DNA from 4 places in the Vibrio sp. TBV020 genome. Region 1 is predicted to be linked to each of the others. Evidence: predicted binding sites of a transcription regulator. Region 1 holds the regulator's gene; each other region holds the start of a gene.
The links. Region 1 encodes PurR, which represses purine synthesis genes. Its sites were predicted from a motif close to TNANGNAAACGTTTNCNTNA; they were not measured.

Region 1 (4,216 bases):
TCGACTGCTTAAAAAGGCTAACGTAGCACCAATTGCACTGGCAAATGAAACGATAAGTAACCCGGTTGAAAAACCGAAAAGAGCTCCACCTAATAAAGTGACAACAGCGGCACCGGGTATAGAGAATGCAGTGATTGCCACATAGGCTAAGAAATAGGTAAGTGCTGCGACAATAAAGTTGTTTCTGATGTACTGTGCAAGTTCTGCTTGTTGTGCTTTAGCATTTTCTAACGTTAGGTACTGGCCAAAGTTCATTCCAAGGAAAACAATAAGTAAAACAAAGATAATGCCTAGTATGATTTTTTTATTCATGAGCTGCTCCATCAAGAATCATGGCCGATTAAACAAAGTGTTAATAGACTAGACAGGGAAAGCAAGCAGTAAATTTCAATAAAGACAAAAAAGTCAGCACAATGGCTGACTTTTTAAAATAGGAAATGAAATTGCGTTAGCGACTTAATTGGCTTAAGAGCTCTTCGCGACGGCTATGAGGAATTACAGACCAATGAGTACCATTGATTGCGCCTTCCAATGCCCAGAGCAACTCGACATTGACGTCTGAAGAGTGTGAAGATTGAATCGCTTTGAAGGCGTCCACTGCTCCAGTTGCTTCTAGGTTCTCAACGCTATCAATCCCTGCTTTCTTGAGCATTCGTTCAGTTGCGAGTCTCAAATTAGGCAGATCTTTTAGGCGGTTTGGTTTAGCTTTCGCTTGTTTTTTCTTTTCACTGTTTGCTGCCGAAAGTGCAGCCTGGGCAATCTCAAGAGTCTTTGAAGTATCGTCGAAGCAATCATCGCCTAAAGCGAAGTATTTTGTGACGACGGGAAAGCCACGTTTTTTATAAACGTAAGGTTCTAAACTGAGAGATTTAAATTGCGTTGCAAGTGCATCGTCTGCCCGAACGTGCAACTTATCATTGACGACTAATGCAAACATAGTGTCGTCGGCAAAAATACCGAAGCCACCAAACATTGAGCGAGACTTTATTAAGCCTAGGGGCTCAAACAGTCGCATTGAGTCTTTTAGTATTGGTTTATCCATGCTGTGTATTCTCGGTGTATATGTATACGCCACCAATTCAGGTCCGAGAGAGTAGCAAAATTATGCAGGCTTTTTGTCAATCAGGTGTCATACGAGTACAAGAATACTCAATATAACGTGTGCATATTTACCATCGGCAACCCCGCTACCAGACAAATCAATTGTTTAAGGCCGGAGGCTTTGCGTCCCATTCTTTCGAAATGGTTTGCCCTGTTCGTGGCATAATCGAACAATAATAAGGATAAATGGATTTTGGGCAGAACATCACGCCTGAATAGGATAAGTGTGATCTTGGTTCAATAAATAGAGCCTAACTTATACACTTAGCCAATAAGATTTGTTGGCTAAGTGTATGTCAAATAAGTTATTTCTTAATGTTTTGTACGGTATTTCTTTCAACGATTTCAGGGTGCATTTCAAAGATACGCTTTTCATGCTCTTTGTCTTTAATGCGCTCTAGTAGAATTTCGAAAGCGTTTTTACCTACACGACGTTTTGGTTGGTGAACTGTCGTCAGCGGTGGTGAGAAGTACTCTGCCAGTTCGATGTTGTCGTAGCCAATTACAGACATATCTTCTGGAATGCGAATACCTTTCTGCTGCAAGCGGCTCATTAAGCCAAGGGCCATCGTGTCGTTGAAGCAGAAAATTGCAGTTGGCTTTTTGTCCATAGCAACGATTTGATCTGCTGCAAGTACAGCGGTATCACACTCGAAGTTACCTTCTAGAATCCAATCTTCGTTAACTGGTAGGTTCGCTTCATTCATCGCACGCTTGAAGCCACGAATACGTTCCTGACATGCAGCTTTTTCAAAGTGACCACTTAGGCAGGCGACGTCTGTATGACCGCGTTCGATCAAGTATTTCGTCGCTAAGTAGCCGCCTTCTTCTGAGTTATCGATGATCTTGTCTGCTTGTGAGCTCTCTGGGCCCCAGTCCATAACTACTTTAGGGATGTCTTTGTGACGGTCGAGCATCTCACTTAACTCTTCTGTTAAGTCAGAACACATAACAAGAATGCCATCAACGCGCTTTTCAGCCAGCATGCGAATGTAGTCGCGCTGCTTCTCATAGATACCACCCGTGTTACACAAGATCAGCGTATAGCCTTGGCGGTAACAGTAGCTCTCTACACCATCTATGACTTCAGAGAAGAAAAGGTTCGTTGACTGAGTCACTAGCATACCAATCGTACGTGTCGTATTGCACTTCAGGCTACGTGCAACGGCACTAGGTGCGTAGTTCAGTTCAGTCACTGCTTCCATTACTTTTTCTTGCGTAGCTTCAGCAACAAAGCGAGTTTTATTAATTACATGTGACACAGTTGTCGTCGATACACCAGCAAGGCGAGCAACGTCTTTTATAGTGGCCATAAGGTTCTGTCCTGTCGATGACTGCCTTGAGTTAATATTCAGTTTAGAATATTTAGGCAGAAAGTATCAGAAACACAAAAACCGCTCTATTTAGCGGTTTGTATTTGATTCGTTTGTTTTTATCGTTTGCGGTCACAATATTAGACCGCAAAACACTTAAGAGCAAACAAAAAACGCTAGTGCAACCTGCGAGAGGTCACAATGTTTGTCTTTATTCGCCTAGCAGATAGCGGCAATCCAACTCTAAGAAAGCGACTGTCAATGTGCTAATAGCTGAGTAGAAACCAAACTCATCGAATTTCTGGCACTTGTTTGAGAACTGTGGCACCCAGCTCAACAGATGCTGCTGAATAAATGCTTCTTGAGCCTTGAATGCCTCTTCTAGTTGGCTTTCATCTTCCGATTTATTTGAACCCACGATTAAGTTACCCAAGAAATCGAGTTCAATTGCAATGTGATCGGCTGGTTCGTTGAGTTTTTTGTCTACCTCGACGCCATGCTCGGCCATTAATGCTTCCATCTCTTTGGCTGGAGTGTCATTCAGTAGACCCGATTTACCAATGTACATAGACGCGTATGGAAGTGCTGAGTCCTTATCGGATTTTAAGAAAAGGTCACAAAAGTCTGCAGCTAGCTCTAATTGAGCATCTTCACGATCCATTAGTCGGTTCAGCGCATCCGTAATACGGGTGATAGCAGGCTTTAGTTGTTCGTTCTCACCCAATCCAGTTAAGAAAGTACGAATCTCTGGTGATTGGTATTGTGCGATATTTTCTTCAGTTAGCTCAGTTGCGAAAAGGCTAGATAGCCACCAATAGATTTCTGCACGTTGTTCGTTAAATGTTTTGATTTCTTTCATTAGGTATTACTCCCCAAATAATTACCGATATTGTAACGAATAAAAATGAATAGCGGTAACGGCTTGTATGACAAGATAAATAGGAATGTTGGAAGATATTAATGCCTAGAAAAGTTTTGTCTTGAATCAATAAAAAATCATCTTTCTAGTTTTTAAAGTGATAAATACTAGAAATGTTACTATTTATGAATAGAATAATAGAAAGAGCAAATCCCAATGTAAATTAAGTGGTGTAGATGAGTTATCACGTACTAGTTGTAGAAGATGACGCAGTTACTCGCAGCAAGCTAGTTGGTTACTTTCAGAATGAAGGGTACGACGTAAGCGAAGCTGAAAGCGGCGAGCAAATGCGTGACATGCTACAAAGTAATGCGATTGATTTGGTGATGTTGGACATTAACCTGCCTGGTGAAGATGGTTTAATGCTAACTCGCGAACTTCGCAGTCAGTCAGACATTGGAATTATCCTGGTAACAGGACGCACGGATAGCATTGATAAAATTGTTGGCCTAGAAATGGGTGCAGACGATTATGTCACGAAACCTTTTGAACTGCGCGAGCTATTAGTTCGAGTAAAAAACTTGCTTTGGCGAATTTCAGCAGCACGTAATGTGTCTGGAAATACAGAGAGCGACAAATCAAACGAGAACATGGTTCGCTTCGGTGACTGGACGTTTGATGTTCAACGTCGAGCGTTAAGCCGCAACGGTGAACCAGTTAAGTTAACGAAAGCTGAATATGAGCTTCTGGTGGCGCTTTCTTCGTACCCGAACCAAGTGTTAAGCCGCGAACGTATTTTAAACATGATTAGCCACCGTGTAGATGCGCCTAACGATCGAACTATCGATGTATTGATTCGTCGTATGCGTGCAAAGATGGAGTTCGATCCGAAGAATCCGCAAATCTTTGTTACCGTGCATGGTGAAGGTTACATGTTCGCAGG
Region 2 (4,216 bases), 1.3 Mb from region 1:
GTGCTCTAGCGCTTTGCCAACTTGCTTTTGGTAAGAAAGTAGCTGCAATTCGTAAAGCAGACGAAGAAGCTAAAGCTAACGAAGCTGCAACTGCGTAACCGTAAGGTTATTAGAAAAAACAAAGCTGCGGTACCTTACTAAGACCGCAGCTTCTTATAACAAGATAGAGTTACTATCTCTCCCTTCTCTTCTTAGTGATGTCTTTGCTCACAGGTGCAACACAATAATGAATTCTTCATTAACGATGATAAGCTCCTAAACATTTCCAGCATTGTTTAATCACACTCTGTCGTGCCAGCTCTTTTGCTGGCTTTTTTTGTTTAGTTTTATGCGACGCTTTGTATTCTTTGCTCAACAATTTGCTTCGCTTGTAGAATTTTACTCACTTTCGGGTGAGCGGCATCTTGCTTCATCAAATTGGCAATCACAATATTAACACTGGTCGAGAACTGCTCACCAAGCTGCTGTAGGTCATGATGTTCAGCCACATTATACTTCAACATGGCGTTGATGAAGTGCGAGTGGTTATTAATGAAATATGGGACTTCTTTCGCTTTGATCGCCAACGAATCAATCACACCACCGGCAGACTCTTTCTCTTGGGCTATTTTTATAGCACTCAATTTATTGGCAAGACGGACATCAACACGTTTTAAAATCAAGTCATTGACCGCCATGGTAAAGTCTTTCTTAGGCTGGCTTTGTTGCTTCAATTCTATAGACCATTTTTTAACAAGCTCTAAACAGCCTATATGCAGAGCTACGGCTATAAGAATCAGTTTACGATGCAACCACTTCGTTTTTGAATACATGGCATCAAGTCTCTTGGGTGAGTAAACCGGATTAAAGCTATTCATCTGCAGCAAGAGATGGTAGATGCCTTTAGTTAACTTATGAGAATCACCCTCTGGATTTTCTTTCATCACAATCATTTGATTGAGCGTTGCTTTTACCGTCGCAGGGTTCAACTTCCTTTTAGTTTGGAACGCAATGACAAGGTCTAAAAACAAACGCAATTCTTCAACTTGTATTTGCTGGTCTTGATTTACGATCGACTCGTAATCGACTTTATCAATACAACATTTCGCGGTCTGATAAGCACCTATCCCTGCATGAAGCATCGAACAATTTACCGTCAGCTCAACACGATGAGGAAAACGAAGACAAAGCTTATTCATCACCTCAACCGCACGCTCCACATCACTTTCTAACACTGACTGATAAGCGGTGATTTGCGACACGAGTGGATCAGTTGGGTAGTCCAACAATTCATACTCATAAGCTAAAGCCAATGCCCTATCGATATTTCCTAATTCATGATGGAGCGATATCAACGTAGCTAAAGGCCAGGGATGTTTCACTTGTAGATGAAGGCGCTCAAGAGTCTCAAATGCTGCTGCAAAATTTTCTTGTTCGATATAAAAATCGATCACAACTTTATGACAACCAAACCACTTAGGTCCTTTACGCTTCAGCTGAGCATCACAAATACGCATGACGCTTTCAAAGTAACCGAGAACAAGATGTTTATGTACCGCGAGTAAAACATCTCGCTTAAGCAGGCTAACCGTCAAGGTCTGTTTCAATTGAATATAATTGAATGGATGCCCAAGAATGTTATCAAGATTTAATTCCTCTACTTCTTGGAGTTGCTGTTCATCATCACTATTCGCAACCATGATGAATGAACACTTTTTCGAAAACGCTAAGCTCTGTTGGTAGAGGTAGTAGTAACGTTCGCCAACGACTCTTTTTCTGCTGGTGTAAGAACAAATAATGACATCAAATGAACGTTGATTGATCAAATGACGGTAGGTCACGATGTTCTGTGCTTTAAACACCTTGTCATCTTCCCCACCCATTTTTTTCAGCATATTTTTGATTGAGGAAGCGAACATGCTGTTTTCCTCGACAATCAATATTCGCTTGTTTCTTAGATCTAAGTTGCGGGCCATTTATTCGTATCTATCGCTATATCTAAACTTTGACGAAAATGAAGAGAACCCTTTCGTCTTTTAACTCGATGTTCTAAATACACAAACAGAGAAAAATTTACAAATCAATCAATCTAAAAAGTAAATTAAATATTTTATTTCAATAACTTAAGATAAACTTCATCATTTCTAATTGATTCATTTTTCAAATCATAAAGAACTTAACATAAGAAGAAACTGACTAATTCCGTTAAAAATAGCCCCTACCTTTGTGAGTAAACTAGAAAGAGGCAATATGGAGTACGTGATTGGATTATTTAGAGAGCATTAAAAGCAAAAACCCCGATAACTCAATGAGTCATCGGGGTTTTCTAAATAAATGGCACGCCCTATAGGATTCGAACCTATGACCACATCCTTAGAAGGGACGTGCTCTATCCAGCTGAGCTAAGGGCGCGCTACAGGGACAGGATTATACGAGGATGAGCCGTTAAAACAAGGGCTTTGTTTAACATTATGATCTGATTGACTAAAAAAAGGGCACGGAATTCTATTTTGATTAAAAACACCACAAAGCAAACGTTTGCTTATAGATGTTCGTCAAATAATTTGCGACAATGCGCTGCAAATAAGTCGCCATAAATTCTTAAGGTATGTCATGACAGCTCAAAATATCGACGGAACTCTTATTTCCCAAACCGTTCGTTCAGAAGTAGCCGCACGAGTGAAAGCTCGTAAAGAAGCAGGACTTCGTGCTCCTGGTCTTGCGGTAGTCTTAGTTGGAGAAGATCCAGCATCTCAGGTATATGTGGGCAGTAAACGTCGCGCTTGTGAAGAAGTGGGCTTTATCTCAAAGTCTTTCGATCTTCCTGCAACGACAACTGAAGAAGAGCTTCTTGCTCTTATTGATGAATTAAATGGTGATAACGAAATTGACGGTATCCTTGTTCAGCTACCTCTTCCTGCTGGCATTGATGCAACACACGTACTAGAGCGTATCCACCCTGAAAAAGATGTTGATGGCTTCCACCCATACAACGTTGGTCGTCTAGCGCAGCGCATTCCAAAGCTACGCTCATGTACGCCTAAAGGCATTGTTACTCTGCTTGATCGTTACAATATCAATCTACGTGGCATGCATGCTGTTGTTGTAGGTGCTTCTAACATCGTTGGTCGCCCAATGACACTTGAATTGCTACTTGCTGGCTGTACAACGACAACATGTCACCGTTTCACTAAAGATTTAGAAGGTCATGTTCGCCAAGCAGATCTTGTTGTTGTCGCTGTCGGTAAACCTAACTTTATTCCAGGTAATTGGATCAAAAAAGGCGCTGTTGTGGTTGATGTAGGTATCAACCGCCTAGAATCAGGCAAACTGGTTGGAGACGTGGATTACGAAGTCGCAAAAGAAAACGCAAGCTTCATCACTCCTGTACCAGGTGGTGTAGGCCCGATGACTGTAGCAAGCCTGATTGAAAATACGATGCTGGCATGCGAACAATTCCATACTAAAAAATAGAGCTCAAAGCGTTTAACAGCATTAAAAAAGGGTTGATGTTTAAAGACATCAACCCTTTCTTTTTGTCCGTCATTCCCGAGAGGGAAGAATGACCGAGTTGGGAATCTCTTTCTGTAAGTCGAACAACTTAACCAGTTTCCCTACTCTCTCCTTCATCGCTCTATGGAATGACACGCAGGAGAGCTCTTACAAACTAAGAATCACACCCGCAATTGAGGCACTCATTAGGTTTGCCATCACACCTGCAGCAATCGCACGGAAACCATATTTAGAAATAAATGGACGCTTTTCCGGTACTACGCTACCTAAGCCACCAATTAGCATTGCCATTGTCGAGATATTGGCAAAACCACATAATGCAAAAGTAACAATTGCTTGTGAGTGCTCACTTAGCTGTGCTTTAACATCCATCAGTTGGATGAAGGCTACGAATTCGTTTACAACAACTTTATTGCCAATCAAAGAGCCCGCTGTTACAGCTTCTGCCCAAGGGATGCCTAATAACCATGCGACTGGAGCAAATAGGTAACCAAGCAATAACTCAAAGCTTAGTGACATACCCATTAATCCACCAACCCAGCCTAGCATGCCGTTTAGCATCGCGATGACACTGATAAACGCTAAAAGTGTTGCACCAACCGCAACGGCAATACGCAGACCAGACATAGCGCCATCAGCCATTGCTTCTACAACGTTAGTCGCTCTAGGCATTTCAACGTTATCCAGCTCAGTGCTTGTATCGATAGTCTCTGTTTCTGGCACC
Region 3 (4,216 bases), 200 kb from region 1:
GTAACCAACGAATTTCAACGATAGAGCGGTACTTTAGTAGGCCAAACTCACTAAAGATGCTGCGAAGTGCAATAGTTTTACTTCCGTAACGACCGTCTACTGGTGAAACAGCAGTCAATGCTGACAGTTCCATGATGTTCTCCTGAAAATTGAGTTTCGAAATTTTGAGAGCTTTATACCAGTATCTGACGCGTTTGTCACGAATATTGCGCAAACGTTTGCGTGAGTGTTGTTCTGGTATAAGGAAAGTTGTACCTGAGTACAAAAAATAAGCTCGCGTCTATGCGCGAGCTTATAGTGATTATGACATTCTAGCGAGTAGAATCTGGGCCTGTTCGACCATCTTCTTACGGCCGAAAATCAAGTGGCGGCGTTTACCACCTACTTGACGCCATAAAACAGCACTTCGAATACCAGAAAGCAGTAGAGCACGCACTTTATGTTGATTTGAAGTTTGCTGAAGCACTGCTGGAGTACCCGTCACTTGAATACGTGGCCCAACTGGACTAATCACATCAAGATAAACGCTAGCAAGGTTACTTAGCATCTGTTCATCAAGCAGTTCAAAATGATCCAATTGGCGTTCAAGCATTTGAATACGATCACCAAGCTGAGACATCGCGTCGTTGCGAGTCTGAAGTTTACGCTCTAGAGCCATTAAGCTAATGATGTAACGAGTAATCTCACTACCAGTCGGAGTGCTATCAATGCCTTTGACTAAGCATTCTAGGCCTAACTTCAAATCAATTTCACGACCATAAACACCTACTGTATTGCTAGGGCTGGTGTTTAAGATCGCTTTTAAAGAAGTTTCAAACGCGTCAGAGTCACAGTGACCGTTTTTAGCGACTTGTTGTACCAGAGCAACGGCCTGGCAGATTCCAGCAAATGCGATAGTGCGGTCGTAAAGTGTGTTAGCCACGTAATTCTACTCCTAAATGGTTACGATTAATTTAAATACGCTCTTCGATGATACCGCCGCCTAGGCAGACTTCATCTTTATAGAAGACAGCAGATTGCCCTGGCGTAACAGCAACTTGCGGTTCGTCAAAGATAACTTTGATGTTTTCATCATCGATAGGGATGATAGTACATGGGATATCTGTTTGGCGGTAGCGAGTTTTTACAGTGCATTGTAACGGTTCTTTAATCGCTTCACGATCTACCCAGTGTAGTTGAGAGGCGATTAAACCTTGAGATTTCAGCATTGGGTGATCTTTACCCTGAACGGCAATTAGGACGTTGCGTTTAAGGTCTTTGTCACCAACAAACCACGGATCTTCGTTACCGCCGCCGCCTTTTTGACCACCAATATGTAGGCCTTTACGCTGACCAAGAGTGTGGTACATCAAACCATTGTGCTTGCCGATCACTTTGCCTTCTGGTGTTTCAATGTCACCTGGCTGTGCAGGCAAGTATCGACCTAAGAAATCAGTAAACTTGCGCTCGCCGATAAAACAGATACCCGTTGAATCTTTTTTCTTCGCAGTGATGAGATCTTGTTCTTCAGCGATACGGCGAACTTCAGGCTTCTCTAGTTCACCAACAGGGAACAGGCTGCGTGCCACTTGCTCACTGCTTAATGTGTATAAGAAGTAACTTTGGTCTTTGTTGCCGTCTAAGCCGCGGAGCATTTTTGCTTTTTCACCTTCAGCTGTAGGGAAAGTTCGGCGTACGTAGTGACCCATAGCAATATAGTCTGCGTCTAGTACTTCATCCGCAAATTCTAAGAAAGCTTTAAATTTGATTTCTTTATTGCAAAGAATATCAGGGTTTGGTGTACGACCCGCTTTATACTCAGCAAGGAAGTATTCAAATACGTTGTCCCAGTATTCCGCAGCAAAGTTAATTGTATGTAGGTGAATGCCTAGCTTGTCACACACTGCTTGTGCGTCGGCCAGATCTTCTGCTGCTGTACAGTACTCTTCATTGTCATCTTCTTCCCAGTTCTTCATGAACAGGCCTTCTACTTGGTAGCCTTGTTGCTTGAGAAGGTAAGCAGAAACCGATGAATCAACACCGCCGGACATGCCAACGATGACTTTCTTTTGACTGTTATCAGTACAGTTGTCAGACATTACTAAACACCACTTAATTTAACTGGACGCAGATTTTATCAGAAAGCGTGCCAGTGGGACAGATCCGAGACTGAAATCACACTTCCAATTTTCACTATATCTGCGGTTTTACGAGTATAGAATGGCTATATATGGCATAGTAAGCGGAATTCAAGTCAATACGAGAAAATAATATGACTGATGAAAATCAGATGATGGGTGAAGAGCAGCTAGTTGAAGTAATTGAAAACCAATTGGCTGATGGAAGCCCTATCAAAACAAAAGAAACGTTGATGCGCCTGATGATGACAGGAACACCTCGTGATGAGGCGGTAGCAATGATGGCATGCGCAGTAGCGATCGAAATATTTGATGTGATGAAGAATGGTAACGAGTTTGACCTAAAACGTTATTCTGAAAATTTAGATTCACTACCTGATCTAAGTTTTATGGAAGGCGAGTAACTTTTATGGTGGATTAATGCAGAGTGTTAATCCGCTTTTTTATTCCTCTTATTTATTACACCTAAAGTTGTTCACAAAATTATTACTCTTGCAAACGTTTGCTATAATTCCACGTGTTGCCGCGCTAATCAGTGCGAGGTAGAATCCGGCTTCTTTTCATCCCTTATTCCGAACTCTTTACTGCAGAAGCATAGCTATGAAATTTCCTGGTCAACGTAAATCTAAGCATTACTTTCCTGTTCATGCCCGTGATCCGCTTGTAAGCCAATCACAAGAAAGCAAAAAAATGTCGCGCACGCATATCATCGGTATTGACCAAACTTTGGTTGATATTGAAGCTAAGGTGAGCAGTGAACTGATCGACAAATACAATCTGAGTAAGGGACATTCTTTAGTTATTGATGATGCGACTGCAGAAGCGTTATACAACGAACTAAAAGAACGTGAGTTGATCACTAATGAATACGCTGGTGGTACGATTGGTAATACGCTTCATAACTACTCAGTATTAGCCGATGACCGTTCTACGTTATTGGGTGTAATGAGCCAAGATATTAAGATCGGCAGCTACGGTTACCGTTATTTATGTAATACGTCGAGCCGTATGGATTTAAACCACCTTCAAGGTGTTGAAGGTGCTATTGGTCGTTGTTTCGCGCTTATTACTGAGGACGGCGAACGTACGTTTGCTATCAGTGAAGGTCAAATGAACCAACTGAAGCCTGAGAGCATCCCAGAGAAAATCTTCAAAAATGCATCAGCGCTTGTTTTGACGGCGTATTTGGTTCGTTGCAAAGAAGGTGACCCAATGCCTGAAGCAACAATGAAGGCTATTGAGTATGCTAAGAAGCATGACGTACCGGTTGTATTGACTCTAGGAACTAAGTTCGTGATTCAAGATGATCCTAAATTCTGGCAAGACTTCTTACGTGACCATGTTTCTGTTGTTGCAATGAATGAAGACGAAGCAGAAGCGCTAACAGGCGAGTCAGAACCACTTGCAGCGTCAGATAAAGCACTAGAATGGGTTGATCTTGTACTATGTACTGCCGGCCCAGTGGGTTTATTTATGGCAGGTTATACAGAAGACTCGGCGAAGCGTGAAACGTCACTACCATTGTTGCCAGGTAGCATTGCTGAGTTCAACCGTTATGAATTTAGTCGCCCAGCATCGAAAGAATTGTGTGACAACCCTATTAAGGTTTATTCACATATTGCTCCATATATGGGTGGACCAGAGAAAATTAAGAATACTAATGGTGCGGGCGATGCAGCGTTATCTGCGTTACTACACGATATGGCAGCGAATAAATACCATAGAGAGAATGTACCGAATTCCAGTAAGCATGCTCACTCTTACTTAACATATTCATCTTTTTCTCAAGTTTGTAAATATTCAAACCGAGCAAGTTATGAGGTGTTGGTTCAACACTCGCCACGTTTATCCCGTGGTTTACCAGAGCGTGAAGATAGCTTAGAAGAAGCGTACTGGGAACGTTAATTTTCAGTTTGAATTAATATTAGCCTCACATTTGTGGGGCTTAATAGTATTTTAGACAATAAAAAAAGCGCCTATTTGGCGCTTTTTACTTTAATACGAATAAGTGTAATTAGATTAGGAAGTCTTCTAGAGACTTACCTGCGTCCAATTGCTCTTGGATTGCAGAAGGTGTACGACCTTGGCCTGTCCAAGTT
Region 4 (4,216 bases), on a different contig from region 1:
GGTAATGATCCCTACGAGCGGGTTGTTATCATCTTCATCGTCTTCTGCCACTTCAGGGTCAATAATCAACAAAGAGGAGACGTTCTCTTCCGCCATCTTGATTGCGGCATTTTGAATGGATTCTGTTTTTGGTATCGACGGCGCTTCTGTGGTTAACAGAGTGCGAACTTTAGATGTGGTTAGGTCGTTCTGTTCATTACTGTTCGATACGGTTTGACGCAAACGAGCGTTATCTTCTACCTCGACAAAGTCGGCGAAAGCTTCATGGTTTTCGTAAAGCTCTTGGAAAACAACCTCTGGAATACAGTAAAGCAAGCTATCTTTCATTGCTTTTGCAGGGAAGCGAACTTTGTTGTTGGTCAGTAAACCCATTTGGCCAAATAGCGCACCTTCATCAAGGCGATTGTATAGCTCGCCTTTGCGTCGATAAACTTCGATAATGCCACTTCTCACCATGTACAAGTCGTGGATCTCATCGCCAAAGTGTATAACGGGTGTCTCTTCACGGTAGTAGGAGATTTCTACGTGCTTAGTAACGTAATTAAGAACATCATCTTCGAGTTCATCGAATGGAGGGTGTTGGGAAAGGAAATTCTTTATTTCCAGTAGCTCTGCTTCCATGAAAAATCCAGTTCTGAGAGGGTATTAGCTTAATGGTACATGATCTTGGGGGGAAGTTCATGGCTTGTCGATCGTGCGTATACAAAAGAGGCCTAACCTGACAAGTTAAGCCTCTTAAAGGGGGAGCAGTAAGTGAAGTGAGGGTTAGCTCAAACCAATGATGTTTCCGTTATCATCTAGGTCTAAGTTCATGAATGCGGGCTTATCTGGGAGTCCCGGCATAGTCATCACATTGCCACATAGAGCATAAATAAAGCCAGCACCCGCGCACAGTTTTAACTCTCGAATGGACACGTCAAAACCGCTTGGTGCGCCTTTGATACTGCCATCCGTAGAAATCGACAAAGGCGTTTTGGCTAAACATACAGCCAGTTTGTCAAAGCCGTTCGCTTTGAGTTCTTTGAGCTGTTGTTTTGCTGTGTCACTAAGCGTAATACTTGCTGCGCCGTAACCAGCTTCAGCCACGGCCATCAGTTTCTCTTCAGTGCTTTGTTCAAATTTGTATAGTGGCGTAAAGTTAGAGCCCTTTGCGCATTGACCAAGCACTTTTTCTGCGAGCACTACCGTTCCTTCACCACCTTTCACAAATCCTTCACTAATGGCGACTTCTACGTTATTCGGTAGTGACTCAACCATCTCTTTGAGAGCGTATAGCTCAGCGTCACTGTCTTGTGGGAATCGGTTGATTGCAACCACAGCTGGTACACCATACTTGTTGACGTTATTGATATGCCATTTAAGGTTTTCGAAACCAGCGGCAAGCGCGTTCGCATCATCTTCGAACAGCGAATCTGGAATAGGTTGACCAGGTTTAAGATCATACAAGCCAGAGTTAGCTTTCAGCCCACGTAAAGTTGCCACAATAACCGCACAATCTGGCGCTTTACCTGACACTTGAGCTTTAATATTGCATGCTTTTTCAAAGCCCATGTCAGAGCCAAAACCACCTTCAGTCACGGTAAATTCACTGAGTTTTGTTGCAATGTTGTCAGCAATAATGGAAGAGTTACCGTGGGCAATATTTGCAAACGGTCCTGCATGTATGAGAGTAGGGACTCCCTCAAGTGTTTGCATTAACGTTGGTTCAATCGCTTCTTTCATACTGACGGCCATCGCCCCCGCAACCTGAAGATCTTCGGCGGTTACTGGTTTCCCATCAAGGTCATAAGCAACCACGATTCTGCCAATACGTTTTCTTAGATCTCGTAAATCCGTTGCAAGAGCAAGAATGGCCATTAACTCAGATGCAGCCGAAATATCGAAGCCATCTTCTCGTTCATATCCGTTGATGACTTTACCCGGTTCATTTCGACCTACCGTGACCATTCGTAAAGCCCGGTCATTATGGTCCATGACGCGTTTCCAAACTACGCGTTGTGGGTCAATACGGAGGGCGTTTAAGCCACTGCGAGTTTCAAAGTCGTCATAACCGTTGCGTTGTTCGTGATAGATACGAGCGTCGATTGCAGCAGCTGCAAGGTTATGCGCAGCGGTTACAGCATGTATATCGCCCGTTAAATGTAAGTTTAGTTCTTCCATGGGAGCGACTTGTGAATAGCCACCGCCAGCTGCACCACCTTTGACACCGAAAACCGGTCCCATTGAAGGCTGACGAATACAAGCCGTTACTGAACGATTGAGCTTCGAGATACCTTGAGCAAGGCCAATGGTCGTTACAGTCTTACCTTCGCCCAATGGTGTTGGGGTAATTGCTGTCACTAGGATCAATTTACCGGTATCACACTGGCTTAGACGCTTAAGGCTGTCTAGAGAAACTTTTGCTTTGTATTTACCTTGGCTGGCATATTCTCCTTCGAGCAGGCCAGCTTGTGTGGCAACCTCAGTGATAGAAGCAAGTGGAGTATTTCGACAGATATCAATATCAGACAGCATAAAACCCTCGGAGTGGACAGGTTAAAAAGTTAAGCAATCGTTTGCGTGGAGATAATATCGGCAAAATTATCTTTGTAAAGCGGACTGAGCCAGTTGTATGTCTCTGTGGGGGATTATACGTTGTACACCTGATCCAAATCAAAAGAATCGTGCGCTGTTTCCAACTAAACGCACATAGCAGTCAGAAGAGTATCAATAAAAAAAGTGCCCAGAGAAGGACACTTTTGTTGATATTTAGGCGGTATTAGAACCAATCGTCTTCAGGAAATAGCTTTCCCTCTGGTGCGTATGGGTCATCATCAAAAGGGTGGGCGGCTTTACTTCGCAAACTATCCAGTTGGTGCTCTAGCATTTGGACAGTGTCGTAATCACCTTCAGAACAAGCGACGTAAATCTGTTGTTCAAGTGCTCTGATGCTATCATCAATACCCATAGTCTCCTCCCTATCTGCTACATACGCTGTTACAGCACTATCTATTCTCAAATCTATTGTAGTCTAGAAGTCCAAATTCGATAGGCTGATTCTCTTTGTACCACGCATGAACTCTGTCACTGAAAGGCCAAAACTCATCCGAGCTTCGACGAATTGCGAATGTATCCAAAAGCTTAACGTAGTCTTCTTCTGTCTTAATATTTTTCAGCATGTCGACTAGTTTTGGAATTTCTTGCTCGCTCAGAGATAGGTACGCTGCTGGGTAGCTACCGATCACTCCACGAACCAACGTCAGGTCATCATTTTTCACATCACGATTGCTCTCTTCGTCAAATAGGCTCGAAATGTTGGTGTGAGCGTTGTTGTGAAGAAGAGTGAAAAGTTGATCTTCGCCTTGCTCGGACTTAATCATCATCATCACAATCTGTGGGACATAGACAAGTCCTTCGCCCTTGATGCTATCAATGCTGCGCAGTAGTGATTCATTAGCCTGAGAAAAGCCTGTTTGCTCTATTTTGTAGCGGTTGTTCAAGATAGGGCTCATTTGAGTTTTGATGATGTCGTAAAGCTCTGCTTTTGGATCATCCGTTTGGTATGGTACCTGAGTTGGCTGATCGAAAGGCTTAACATTACGTTGTAAGAAATCACTCATCTGGCGGCTTTGGTTTTGATACCAACTAGACTGTTCTTCGTGACGTACATCTCTTGGAAGTAATGCAACGAAGTTACTTTCACCTTCTAGACGTAAGAAATCCATGAACATTCGAGTGATCAATTGGTGACCAAAGTTACCATAAACATCAAACCCTGCGACTAAGAGATAGTGAATACGCTCAATCAGAGCATAATCAAGAATCCATGCAGTTTTTGGTGGAGTGCCAACCATACCTTGCACCACTGATGCACTATCAAAGTGTCTAAACACGGTAAGGGCGGCGTTAGGGTTTGTGCCATGGCCAGTCCAAAGCACATCCGTAGTTAGGAACTTACCGCCTTCGAACCACTTGTTGATGAAGTCGGACTTAGCTTCAAGGTAGCGCGCTTGCTGACGTGAATAACTCACCCAGTTGGTGACGGGTAGAGTATTGCTCTCTAGCTCCCCTGGCAGCTTAAGATTGTCAGCTTGTGAACGATAAAACTCGTTAATTTCTGGAAGGTCAGCTTTATCTGGATCAACAAAGAATACCCAGAAACGATCGTTAATAACGTTCAGTGCTAATTGACCGCGACAAACTGGACCTTTAATGAAAGCATTAATTGTATTTTGAG

Region 2: a site for PurR is predicted at 2,506-2,525, ahead of folD (bifunctional methylenetetrahydrofolate dehydrogenase/methenyltetrahydrofolate cyclohydrolase FolD). Genes of this name have one in related genera too.
Region 3: a site for PurR is predicted at 2,608-2,627, ahead of AAFX28_RS14595 (inosine/guanosine kinase). Genes of this name have one in related genera too.
Region 4: a site for PurR is predicted at 2,544-2,563, ahead of AAFX28_RS06800 (formate--tetrahydrofolate ligase). Genes of this name have one in related genera too.

What each region holds. Positions count from the first base shown of each region.
Region 1 covers NZ_JBEEAQ010000003.1:1,225,229-1,229,444, forward strand. Annotated here, with positions in the region: gene AAFX28_RS13590 (TVP38/TMEM64 family protein) at 1-312, opposite strand, end outside; gene AAFX28_RS13595 (TfoX/Sxy family DNA transformation protein) at 449-1,042, opposite strand; cyclic di-GMP riboswitch class I at 1,175-1,262, opposite strand; gene purR (HTH-type transcriptional repressor PurR) at 1,407-2,414, opposite strand; gene torD (molecular chaperone TorD) at 2,626-3,273, opposite strand; gene torR (two-component system response regulator TorR) at 3,510-4,216, shown strand, end outside.
Region 2 covers NZ_JBEEAQ010000003.1:2,548,828-2,553,043, forward strand. Annotated here, with positions in the region: gene AAFX28_RS19515 (sulfite exporter TauE/SafE family protein) at 1-98, shown strand, start outside; gene AAFX28_RS19520 (response regulator) at 327-1,898, opposite strand; tRNA gene AAFX28_RS19525 (tRNA-Arg) at 2,315-2,391, opposite strand; gene folD (bifunctional methylenetetrahydrofolate dehydrogenase/methenyltetrahydrofolate cyclohydrolase FolD) at 2,593-3,453, shown strand; gene AAFX28_RS19535 (NupC/NupG family nucleoside CNT transporter) at 3,640-4,216, opposite strand, start outside.
Region 3 covers NZ_JBEEAQ010000003.1:1,426,983-1,431,198, forward strand. Annotated here, with positions in the region: gene purB (adenylosuccinate lyase) at 1-133, opposite strand, end outside; gene hflD (high frequency lysogenization protein HflD) at 302-922, opposite strand; gene mnmA (tRNA 2-thiouridine(34) synthase MnmA) at 954-2,078, opposite strand; gene AAFX28_RS14590 (hypothetical protein) at 2,252-2,521, shown strand; gene AAFX28_RS14595 (inosine/guanosine kinase) at 2,718-4,022, shown strand; gene AAFX28_RS14600 (H-NS family nucleoid-associated regulatory protein) at 4,132-4,216, opposite strand, start outside.
Region 4 covers NZ_JBEEAQ010000001.1:1,554,369-1,558,584, forward strand. Annotated here, with positions in the region: gene AAFX28_RS06795 (DUF294 nucleotidyltransferase-like domain-containing protein) at 1-621, opposite strand, end outside; gene AAFX28_RS06800 (formate--tetrahydrofolate ligase) at 766-2,514, opposite strand; gene AAFX28_RS06805 (hypothetical protein) at 2,759-2,947, opposite strand; gene AAFX28_RS06810 (fatty acid cis/trans isomerase) at 2,985-4,216, opposite strand, start outside.